2 regions of the Rhizobium oryzihabitans genome follow, and region 1 is predicted to be linked to the other one. Evidence: riboswitches for the same ligand, from Rfam matches in the RefSeq annotation. Region 1 holds a riboswitch; the other holds the start of a gene.

Region 1 (5,483 bases):
GCATCCTCTAAGTTATTGAATTCATTGGAGCGGGTGAGGGTAGTCGAAACCCCATCATCAGCTTGGGAAGCTGCTGCTCTACCATTGAGCTACACCCGCGCCGCAGACAAGACATCGGATAGTTCCATCCGGGTGTCAAGCACCCGGAGGGGTCATTATTCCGCGCGGAAATGCTTGGAGAGTTTCAGGCCCTGAGCCTGGTAGTTTGAGCCGAGGCCGCTACCATAGAGGCCCTCCGGTTTTTGCAGCATATGCTCGTAAACCAGGCGGCCGACGATCTGGCCGTGTTCCAGTATGAAGGGCACTTCGTGGCTGCGCACCTCGAGAACGGCGCGGCTGCCCGTGCCGCCGGCCTGCGCGTGGCCGAAGCCGGGATCGAAGAAGCCGGCATAGTGGACGCGGAACTCGCCCACCAAGGGGTCAAAGGGTGTCATTTCTGCCGCATAAAGCGGGGCACATGCACGGCCTCGCGTGAGACGAGAATATAGAATTCATCGGGATCGAGGATCAGTTCCGCGCGGCCGCGCGCATGCAGCGGCTCCCAGAAATCGAGAACGTCGTGCTGGGCCTTCTTGTCGACATCGACCACGGCGGTATGATGCTTGCCGCGATATCCGATCAGGCCGTTCTCGCCAAAACCCATGAGGTCGATGGAAAGCGCGATGCCGCCGCCGGTCACGTTCGGGGTGTCGCTCGCGACCAGCATTTCCGTCTCGTGCAGTTTCAGCAGCTCGCTTTCGTTGAGCAGCGAGTGACCAACGCGGAAGCGGATCTGCGACAGGCGCGATCCGCGACGCACGACCACGGGAAGGTGCGCGGGCTGATTTCCAGATAGAGCGGGCCCGAATATCCCGCCGGTATCTTGTCAAATTCCTGCGCGTTGTCGGTCATGACGCGGGTGAAGATATCAAGACGTCCGGTCGAGCTTTTGGGATTGGCCGAGGCCGACATGTCCGCCGGCAGCTCCAGGCTTTCCATCAGGGGAACGATGTAAACGCAGCCAGTCTCCAGCACCGCCCCCTGGGTGAGATCGACCTCGTGCAGGCTGAAGCGGTTGAGCTTGTCGATGACGCGGGTTCCGGGGCCCGGCATGAAACTGGCGCGCACGCGATAGGCCTTCGAGCCGAGCCGCAGATCAAGGCTGGCGGGCTGCACCTGGTCAGCATCGAGATCGGCTTCGCTTTTCAGCTTGCCGCCCGCAAACAGCGCCCTGATTGCGCCATCCGCCAAAATGCCCGTCGTTCTGATCATGGTCATCATTCCTTTTTACGGCGACAAAACCAAAAGGAAAGCATTGACGCAAGCCGGTAACGGCAGTATGGCAAGCTTATCCCGTGGTGATTTGGCCGGTCGGCTTGCAGCCACGTTAAACAAGTGGCTAAAAAGACCGGGTGCTAGGAACCGGTCTGCTTTTGCGGCCGGTTTTTTTGTTTTGAAGGTGATCACATGAGCAATAAATGGCGCCCGGCAACCCAGCTCGTTCACGGCGGTACGCTACGCTCACCCTATGGTGAAACGTCGGAAGCGATCTATCTGACCCAGGGTTTCGTCTACGAAAACTCCGAGGCCGCCGAAGCGCGCTTCAAGGGTGAAACGGATGGATTTATCTACGCCCGCTATGCAAGCCCGACCAATGACATGTTCGAAAAGCGCATGTGCCTGCTGGAAGGTGCGGAAGACGCCCGGGCGCTCGCCTCCGGCATGGCCGCCGTCACCGCCGCCATCATGTGCCAGCTGCGCGCCGGCGATCATATCGTTGCTGCCCGTGCCCTCTTCGGCTCCTGCCGCTGGGTGGTCGAAACGCTTGCGCCGAAATACGGCATCGAATGCACGCTGATCGACGGACGCGATCTCGGCAATTGGGAAAAGGCGATCCAGCCGAACACCAAGCTGTTCTTCCTTGAAAGCCCGACAAATCCGACGCTTGAAATCATCGACATTGCCGGCGTGGCGAAGCTTGCCAACCAGATCGGCGCGAAAGTGGTGGTGGACAATGTGTTTGCAACGCCGCTCTTCCAGAAGCCGCTCGAACTCGGCGCCCACATCGTTGTTTATTCGGCAACGAAGCATATTGACGGTCAGGGCCGTTGCCTTGGCGGCGTGATCCTTTCCGACAAGAAGTGGATCGAGGAAGAGCTGCAGGATTACTTCCGCCATACCGGCCCGGCCATGTCGCCGTTCAATGCCTGGACGCTGCTGAAGGGCATCGAGACCCTGCCGCTGCGCGTCAAGCAGCAGACGGCCAATGCCGGCAAAATCGCCGATTTCCTCGCCGATAGCGGCAAGGTTGCCAAGGTCATCTATCCCGGCCGCGCCGATCACCCGCAGGCCGACATCATCGCGCGGCAGATGTCCGGCGGCTCGACGCTCGTGGCTTTCGAACTGAAGGGTGGCAAGGATGCGGCATTCGCGCTGCAGAACGCGCTGGAAATCGTGAAGATCTCCAACAATCTCGGCGATGCCAAGAGCCTCATTACGCACCCCGGCACCACGACGCACAAGAACCTGACCGATGAGGCGCGCGCCGAACTCGGCATTTCCGGCGGCACCTTGCGTCTTTCCTGCGGCATTGAGGATACGGACGATCTGCTGGAGGATCTGGCGAAGGGTCTGGCAGCCGTTTCGGCTTAAAAATTCAGTCTGCACATCGCCATGGCCCGTCTTCAATGTCCGGCCATGGCGTCCGAAAGGCTCCCGCCGCAAGGGTGAAGCCCGGCATCAGGCAACCAATATTTACCTTTACCGTTATCCCTAACGGTAGAAAACAGCGCAACAGAAGATGCCGCCTGCCCGTCAAGTCGTTCATTTTCTTGACGATAGCCAGAACCTATAGTGTAGGATATCGGCGGCAGGCATAATATCGAGGTGTGGCGCGTATGTATCGTGCTCTGACAAGGGATATCGAGGTTACGGTCGATCCGTATTATCTCGAGGAACAATCCGACCCGGATGACGACCGTTACGTCTGGGGCTATAAAGTCGTGATCTCGAACAACTCAGATATTCCGGTAACACTCGTCAACCGCTACTGGCACATCACCGATCAGAACGGACAGGTGGATGAAGTCTACGGCCCCGGCGTCGTCGGCGAGCAGCCGCATCTGAACCCCGGCGACAGCTACGAATATTCGTCAGGATGTCCGCTGGATACGCCGTCCGGCCTGATGTTTGGCCATTATGAAATGGAAACGGACAAAGGCGAGGTGTTCAATGTCACCATACCCGCCTTCTCACTGGATTCACCCGGCCTGATGCGGGTCTTGAACTGATGAAATCGCAGGAACGCGAGAGCCGCGCGTTAAAAGCGCAGCTGAGAGTGTCGTCGGCAAGGTAAAAAATCTCTCTTCCGTCATGCCGGACTAGATCCGGCATCCAGCCACGGCGCGTCTGCGCCGTGAAAGAGTCTTATGCGATCAAAGACTTGATCGCGCTGGATCCCGGCTCAAGGCCGGGATGACGGTGTGCGAAGGTACGGCCCTCCTCGTCAGACGTTTTCAAACTCGCTGACATCATAGCGATAGGTCGTGGAGCAGAACTCGCAGGTCACGGCAATTGCGCCGTCTTCTTCGCTTGCCTTGATCTCCTCGGCGGTGAAACCGGAGAGCACGCCCTTGATCTTTTCGCGCGAGCAGCTGCAGCGGTCAAAAATCGCCTGCGGATCGTAGATGCGCACGCCACTTTCGTGGAAAAGCCTGTAGAGCAGACGCTCCACCGGCACCTGCGGATCGGTCAGCTCGTCGGTATCCACCGTGTTCAACAGCGTGACCGCCTCGGTCCAGGCATCATCCTCAGCCACGTCGTAATTGCCCTCATCACCGTCGCCTCCGTGAAGATCACGCATGCGAAGACGCTCAGGCGCCTGCGGCAGAAATTGCGCAATCACGCCGCCGGCACGCCAGCCGTGGCGCGGCTTTCCTTCGCCGTCACGGTCGAAGAATTCGGCGACGCCAAGGCGCACGCGGGTGGGAAGCTGTTCCGATTGACGGAAATAAACCCCAGCGATTTCTTCCAGCGACGAGCCGTCCAGCGGCACGATGCCCTGATAGGGCTGCATTCCCGCGCCCTGATCGATGGTGAAGGCCAGAATGCCGGTGCCCAGTAACTGTTCCGGAGAGGTCGCTCCCGCCGCAATCGCCTCCGCCAGCCGCTCCTCATCGAAACGGGCATAGGCACGCATGCTTTCAGGGGCGGTGAAATCCGCCACCAGAAGGTCAACCGGGCCGTCACCCTTGGTCTGAACGGTGAGCTTGCCGGAAAATTTAAGCGAGGTGCCGATCAGCGCCGTCAGAACGGTGGCTTCCGCGAGAAGGCGGGCGACCACCGCAGGATAGTCGTGCCTTTCGAGAATGGCATTCAACAGCGGCCCAACCTGCACGGCGCGGCCGCGCACATCCAGACCTTCGACCTGAAAGGGCACGACCTTGTCGTCGCCAGCCAAATCGAGATCGTCCAGTTCAACTGTTACATCTGCCATATCATAACTCCTTGGCGCAGCCGTTGCGCCGCAACCGTCCAAAAGTCCGGCTTTCTGAATGTGCTTTTTCCGCTTGTCGCACAGAGATTCGGGAAGCGAAACCGCCTCCGGGAAAAATCGTGCAAATCGTGATTGTGGCCCGCCAGCAAAACCGACGAGCCTTTTCGAAGTCCCACAGATGGTAATGTGCCGAGCCAAGTTCAAGCACCCTTCCTCACCGTTTGGCAGGAAGGGCAAGAGCCGTCAGATGACGCCCATGCACCAGGCAATGATGGACTTCTGCGCATGCAGGCGGTTTTCCGCCTCATCGAAGACGACCGACTGCGGCCCGTCGATCACGCCATCAGTCACTTCCTCGCCACGATGTGCCGGCAGGCAATGCATGAACAGCGCGTCTTTATCAGCCTTCGCCATCAGGGCTTCATTGACCTGATAGGGCTGGAAAATATTGTGGCCGCGCGCCTTGTGCTCCTGGTTCATTGACACCCAGGTATCGGTAACGACGCAATCCGCTCCCGCCACTGCCTTATCGGCATCGTGGTACAGCGCGATCTCGCCGCCATTGTTGCGCGCCCAGTTCAGGAACTTGTCATGCGGTTCGGACCCCATCGGCACCGCCATCGCCATGCGATAGCCAAAACGGGCGGAGCCCTCCACGAAGGAATGCAGCACATTGTTGCCGTCGCCCGTCCAGGCAATGGTCTTGCCCTTGACCGGGCCGCGATGTTCCTCGAACGTCAATATATCCGCCATGATCTGGCAGGGATGGGTGTCGTCCGTCAGACCATTGATGACCGGCACGGTGGCGTGTTCGGCAAGCTCGAGCAGGCGCGAATGATCTGTCGTGCGGATCATGATGGCGTCGACATAACGCGACAGCACCTTGGCCGTATCGCCAATCGTTTCGGCGCGGCCGAGCTGCATTTCCGTGCCCGACAGGAAAAGGGTCTCGCCGCCGAGCTGGCGCATGCCGACATCGAAGGAGACGCGGGTGCGGGTGGACGGCTTT
Region 2 (5,483 bases), 610 kb from region 1:
GAATAGCCACCGGCATATTCGATCCAGCGTCCATCCGGCTGGTCCGGATTGGCGGGCGCAATGGTGGAAGTAACGGTGCGGTCGAGGAAATCGCGGTCGTGGCTGACGAGGATGACCGTGCCGGAAAAACCCGCAACGATTTCCTGCAACAGATCGAGCGTTTCAATATCGAGATCGTTGGTCGGCTCGTCGAGGATGAGCAGATTGGTCGGCTTTGCCAGAATGCGCGCCAGAATAAGACGGGCGCGCTCACCACCGGAGAGGTTGCGGATCGGCGTGCGGGCCTGTTCCGGCTGGAACAGGAAGTCCTTCATGTAACCCGTCACATGTTTCAGTTCGCCGTTGACCAGCAGATTATCGCCTCGCCCGTCGGTGAGGTAATGGGCAAGCGTATCGTTCGGATTGAGATCTTCGCGCTTCTGGTCGAGCGTCGCTATCTCGAGATTGGTGCCGAGCTTCACCGTGCCGCTGTCCGGCTCAAGCTGTCCGGTCAGCATCTTCAGAAGCGTGGTCTTGCCCGCACCATTCGGGCCGACGAGACCGATGCAATCGCCACGATGCACCCGCAGCGAAAACGGTGCGATTATCACGCGCTCGCCATAAGACTTGGTGATGGCCTCGGCCTCGATGACCAGCTTGCCGGATTCCCGCACGTCAGCGGCCGTCGCCTGCACCGCGCCCTGCGGTCCCTTGTGACCGCGATATTCCGCGCGCATGGCCTGAAGCTCGCCCACGCGGCGCATGTTGCGCTTGCGTCTGGCAGTCACGCCATAACGCATCCAGTGTTCTTCGCGCTCGATGGCCTTGCCGAGCTTGTGCTGCTCCAGTTCTTCCTCTTCCAGCACCTTGTCACGCCATTCCTCGAAATGCGCAAAGCCGCGATTGAGACGGCGCGACTGGCCGCGATCGAGCCACACGGTCGAGGTGGAGACCTTCTCCAGAAAACGCCTATCGTGCGAAATCAGCACCAACGCGCTGCGCGTCTGCTGCAATTCGCCTTCAAGCCATTCGATGGTGGGCAGGTCCAGATGGTTGGTCGGCTCGTCCAGCATCAGAATATCGGGCTCGGGCGCCATGACGCGGGCAAGGGCCGCGCGCCGCGCTTCGCCGCCGGAAAGGCTTTCCGGATGTTCCTGTCCCGTCAGCCCGAGATGCTCGAGAAGATAAGTGACACGATAGGCATCGTCTCCCGGCCCGAGCCCCGCCTCGGCATAGGCCTGCACGGTGTCGTAACCTGCAAAATCCGGCGCTTGTTCCAGATAACGGATGGTGGCGGAGGGGTGGCGGAAAACCTCGCCCGACTGCGCTTCGACCAGACCTGCGGCGATCTTCATCAGGGTCGACTTGCCGGAACCGTTGCGCCCGACAAGGCAGATGCGATCGCCCGGCTCCACCTGAAGATTGGCGCCATCGAGCAGCGGGGTCACGCCGAAAGTCAGCTTGATGTCATCGAGTTTCAAAATTGGGGGTGCCAAGGCGTCAGGCTCCGGTCAGATCATAAGGGCGGGCGAGCACGATGGCTTTGCCGCTTTTCAGCGAGAAATGCACGAGCCCGCCATTCGCGACATTGGAAATAGTGCGGGAGGAGCCGAAAGCAAGCGAGAAATCCTTGAGCGGATAACGCACATTGCCGATATCAAGCCCCGTAAGAGCGGTGAGCCCGGCAACGGAAAACAGCGAAGCGGGTGGCAGATCGATATCCAGGGAACCGGCAAGAAGCGGGCGAGCCTCCTCTTCGCCGGAGGTCAGCGTAACGTCGAGACCACGCTCAGCAAGCGCCACCGCGTAAAGAAGATGCTGAAGCGCATGGTCGCTTCTCGCCCCACCCAGTGCACCAACGAGCACCAGCGAACCCGCGCCGCGGGCAAGAGCCTCCGAGACTGCGATCTCGCCATCGGTCACGGCCTTTGCGGCCGGGTAAGGTTGGCGCTCCACATCGGGCCAGGAGCTGATCAGCTCCGCGCTGGCGGAATCGAAATCTCCCACCCAGAGCTCTGGTGTAAGATCAAGCGGTGCAGCATGGCGCATGCCGCCATCGGCCGCGATCACACGGCTGTTCGCAACCGCCAGCTTCAGGCGGTCGGTAACCGTCACATCGCCGCCAAGCAGAATGGTGAAGCGTTCTCTATCCATGCCCTGCCTTATCGCACCTCAGGCAAAAATGGAAAGGCAGAAACCCGACGAAATCAGCCGATATTGATTTTCGTCGGCTTCGGGATTATGAAACGCCTCAGTGGTGATTTGCCGACCGGCTTGCAGCCACTTTAAAGAAGTCGCTAAAGGGTCGAGGAAAAGGCAATTTCCTGGGACCGGCTGCGATTTCGCTGCCGGTTTTTTTGTTTTCGCAACGTTCTTTACGTCATCCGAAAAGAGAGTTCGACATGCCGATCAAGATTCCCGATACGCTTCCCGCCTTCGACACCCTCGTTCATGAGGGTGTGCGGGTCATGACTGAAACGGCGGCCATCCGGCAGGATATCCGCCCGCTCCAAATCGGGCTTCTCAATCTCATGCCGAACAAGATCAAGACGGAAGTGCAGATGGCGCGCCTCGTCGGTGCTTCGCCGCTGCAGGTGGAGTTTTCTCTGATACGCATCGGCGGCCACCGCGCCAAGAATACGCCGGAAGAGCACCTTCTGTCCTTCTACGAGACCTGGGAGGAAGTGCGCCACCGCAAGTTCGACGGCTTCATCATCACCGGCGCGCCCATCGAAATGCTGGACTATGAAGATGTGACCTACTGGGACGAGATGCAAAAGATTTTCGACTGGACGCAAACCAATGTCCATTCGACGCTGAACGTCTGCTGGGGCGCGATGGCCGCCATCTACCATTTCCACGGTGTGCCGAAATACGAACTGAAGGAAAAGGCTTTCGGTGTTTATCGTCACCGCAATCTCTGCCCTTCATCGATCTATCTGAACGGCTTTTCGGACGATTTCCAGGTTCCGGTCTCACGCTGGACGGAAGTGCGCCGCACTGACATCGAAAAACATCCCGAGCTCGAAATCCTGATGGAGTCAGAGGAAATGGGCGTGTGTCTGGTGCATGAGAAAGCCGGCAACCGCCTCTACATGTTCAACCACGTCGAATATGATTCCACCTCGCTTTCGGATGAATATTTCCGCGATGCGAATGCCGGCGTGCCTATCAAGCTGCCGCATGATTATTTTCCGCACAATGATCCGGAACTAGCCCCGCTCAACCGCTGGCGCAGCCACGCCCATCTATTTTTCGGCAACTGGATCAACGAGATATACCAGACGACGCCCTACGATCTCGAATCCATCGGGGAAATCGCCGCGTAAATTGCGGGATTGCGAATTGCCGGAAAATGACGCAACGTCCGCCGGCAATTCAAAGATATCGGGAGAAGGACGCCATGAGCGACGCGGCGGCACGGGAGAATTTCGGTTTCACGGCAACCGGCGAAAAGGTCGAGCGCGTCACCATCTCGAAGGGCGGCTTGACGGCCAAGGTTATCACCTGGGGAGCGGTCATTCAGGATCTGCGCCTTGAGGGCCACCAGCCGCCGCTCGTCCTCGGCTTCGATACATTCGAGGACTACAAATATTCGTCCTATTTCGGCGCCACCCCCGGCCGGAATGCCAACCGTATCGGTGATGGCAAATTCTCGATCGACGGGCATGAATACCAGCTGGAACTGAACGAAAAAGGCGTCAGCCACCTGCATGGCGGCAGCGACGGCATGGGCAAACGCAACTGGATGCTGATGGAACATGGCGAAAGCCATGCGGTTCTGCAGATCATCGATCCCGATGGCCGCGCCGGTTATCCCGGCAATTGCACTGTTACCGCCACCTATACGATCCGCGACGGCGGCGTGCTTTCGGTGGTCTATGAAACGGTGACTGACAAGCCGACCATCGCCAATGTCTGCCAGCACTCCTATTTCAATCTCGATGGCGCAGATACCGCATTGGGGCATGAGATCAGCATCGCCGCCGACTTTTACCTGCCGACCAACGACAAGCAGATACCGACCGGCGAAATCCGCTCCGTCGAGGGCACCGTCTTCGACCTGCGACACCCGACGCCGATGCGGCGCAAGGAGAATGGCGAGCAGGTTCTCTACGACCACAATTTTTGCCTTTCACCAGAGCGTCGCGCCAAGCGCAAGGTTGCCCGCGCCTATTCGCCCGCCTCCGATATCGCGCTTGAGGTTCACACCACCGAACCCGGCGTGCAATTCTATTCGGCCTTCAAGCTGAACGTTCCCGTTGCGGGTCTCGATGGCCGCCACTACGGCCCCTTTGCCGGTTTTTGTCTGGAAACGCAGATATGGCCGGACGCCGTTAATCACCCCGATTTTCCGCACGCGATCCTTCGGCCGGGCGAAACGCTGCGTCAGGAAACCGATTATATTTTCAAGAAGGGCTGAGGTGGCGGGCTGGCGTCAGTCCAGCACGCAGCCGACATAAGCCCCGGAGGCCCGGGCGCGTCGTTCTATAAGGCCGGCAAGTCTTTGCAGGCCACGACCCGGCTTGCCGGCGACACGGTCGATGGGATTGGGCAGGGAAACGGCGAGCAGCGCTGCCTGACGGGAACTGAGCTTTGCAGCCGGCACCTTGAAATGATGTTGCGCCGCCGCCTCAATGCCGTAAATGCCAGGCCCCCATTCGGCAACGTTGAGATAAATTTCCATCATCCGCTTTTTCGACCAGACGAAATCGGCCGCAATCGCCAGCGGCAGTTCCAGCCCCTTACGCAGGAAAGAACGGCCGTTCCATAAAAACAGGTTCTTGGCTGTCTGCATCGGAATAGTGCTGGCACCGCGGGTGGAGGCGCCGTCGAGCGCATTGCTGACGACGGACTGCATCTGGTTCCAGTCAACGCCGCCATGGAAACAGAATTGCCCGTCCTCGGACATCATCACGGATTGAACGAGGCGCGGTGAGATATCCTCAAGCGGCACCCAGCGCCGGTCATAACCCTGCAAGGTCACCAGATCGGCAAGCATCAGCGTCGAGACCGGCCGGATGAAAGGCAGCGCATAAACCGGGATCAGCAGATAGGGCAGGATCAGCAATGCCAGCAAGGTCAAGAAGATACGCTTTGCCAACGTGCGAAAATCCACCTTCGGACTGCTCCGGTCTTCCGCCAGCACGGCGTAATCTGCGTCGCTTTCAGGCGTACTGCTCAATATTCGTCAAAGCCCCGCACCAATCGAAGCCTTTCATATTCCATTGCCGGCTTCAAGGCGAGTCCGGTCAAACAGTTGACCTCAGGAATCACGAAAAGGTTGCCTGACCCCGCGCGGCATGCCAAAGAGCGCGACATGGACGCTCAGATGACGAATTTCGAAACACGGCTGCGCGATAACGCGGCAAAGACCGAATCCCTGCTTGGTCGCCTGCTGTCCGCAGAGGCGCGCGCGGATGAGATTACGCGCCCGCAAAACCTGCTCGACGCCATGCGTCATGGTGTGCTGAACGGCGGCAAACGTCTGCGGCCTTTCCTCG

The links. A riboswitch is a leader RNA that binds a small molecule or an ion and turns the genes downstream of it on or off. The one in region 1 is predicted to bind S-adenosylmethionine.
Region 2: it holds a riboswitch for S-adenosylmethionine, as region 1 does, so the genes downstream of both, metA (homoserine O-acetyltransferase MetA) here and G3A56_RS09325 (O-succinylhomoserine sulfhydrylase) in region 1, are expected to answer to the same signal.

Annotation. Positions count from the first base shown of each region.
Region 1 covers NZ_CP048632.1:1,758,054-1,763,536, forward strand. The annotation lists tRNA gene G3A56_RS09315 (tRNA-Gly) at 26-99, opposite strand; partial or broken gene G3A56_RS09320 (2'-deoxycytidine 5'-triphosphate deaminase) at 156-1,251, opposite strand; SAM riboswitch at 1,325-1,403, shown strand; gene G3A56_RS09325 (O-succinylhomoserine sulfhydrylase) at 1,447-2,631, shown strand; gene apaG (Co2+/Mg2+ efflux protein ApaG) at 2,877-3,269, shown strand; gene G3A56_RS09335 (Hsp33 family molecular chaperone) at 3,485-4,474, opposite strand; gene argF (ornithine carbamoyltransferase) at 4,718-5,483, opposite strand, start outside.
Region 2 covers NZ_CP048632.1:2,371,626-2,377,108, reverse strand. The annotation lists gene G3A56_RS12195 (ABC-F family ATP-binding cassette domain-containing protein) at 1-1,475, opposite strand, end outside; gene G3A56_RS12190 (thiamine diphosphokinase) at 1,480-2,133, opposite strand; SAM riboswitch at 2,224-2,300, shown strand; gene metA (homoserine O-acetyltransferase MetA) at 2,382-3,308, shown strand; gene G3A56_RS12180 (aldose epimerase family protein) at 3,383-4,402, shown strand; gene mtgA (monofunctional biosynthetic peptidoglycan transglycosylase) at 4,418-5,128, opposite strand; gene G3A56_RS12170 (polyprenyl synthetase family protein) at 5,300-5,483, shown strand, end outside.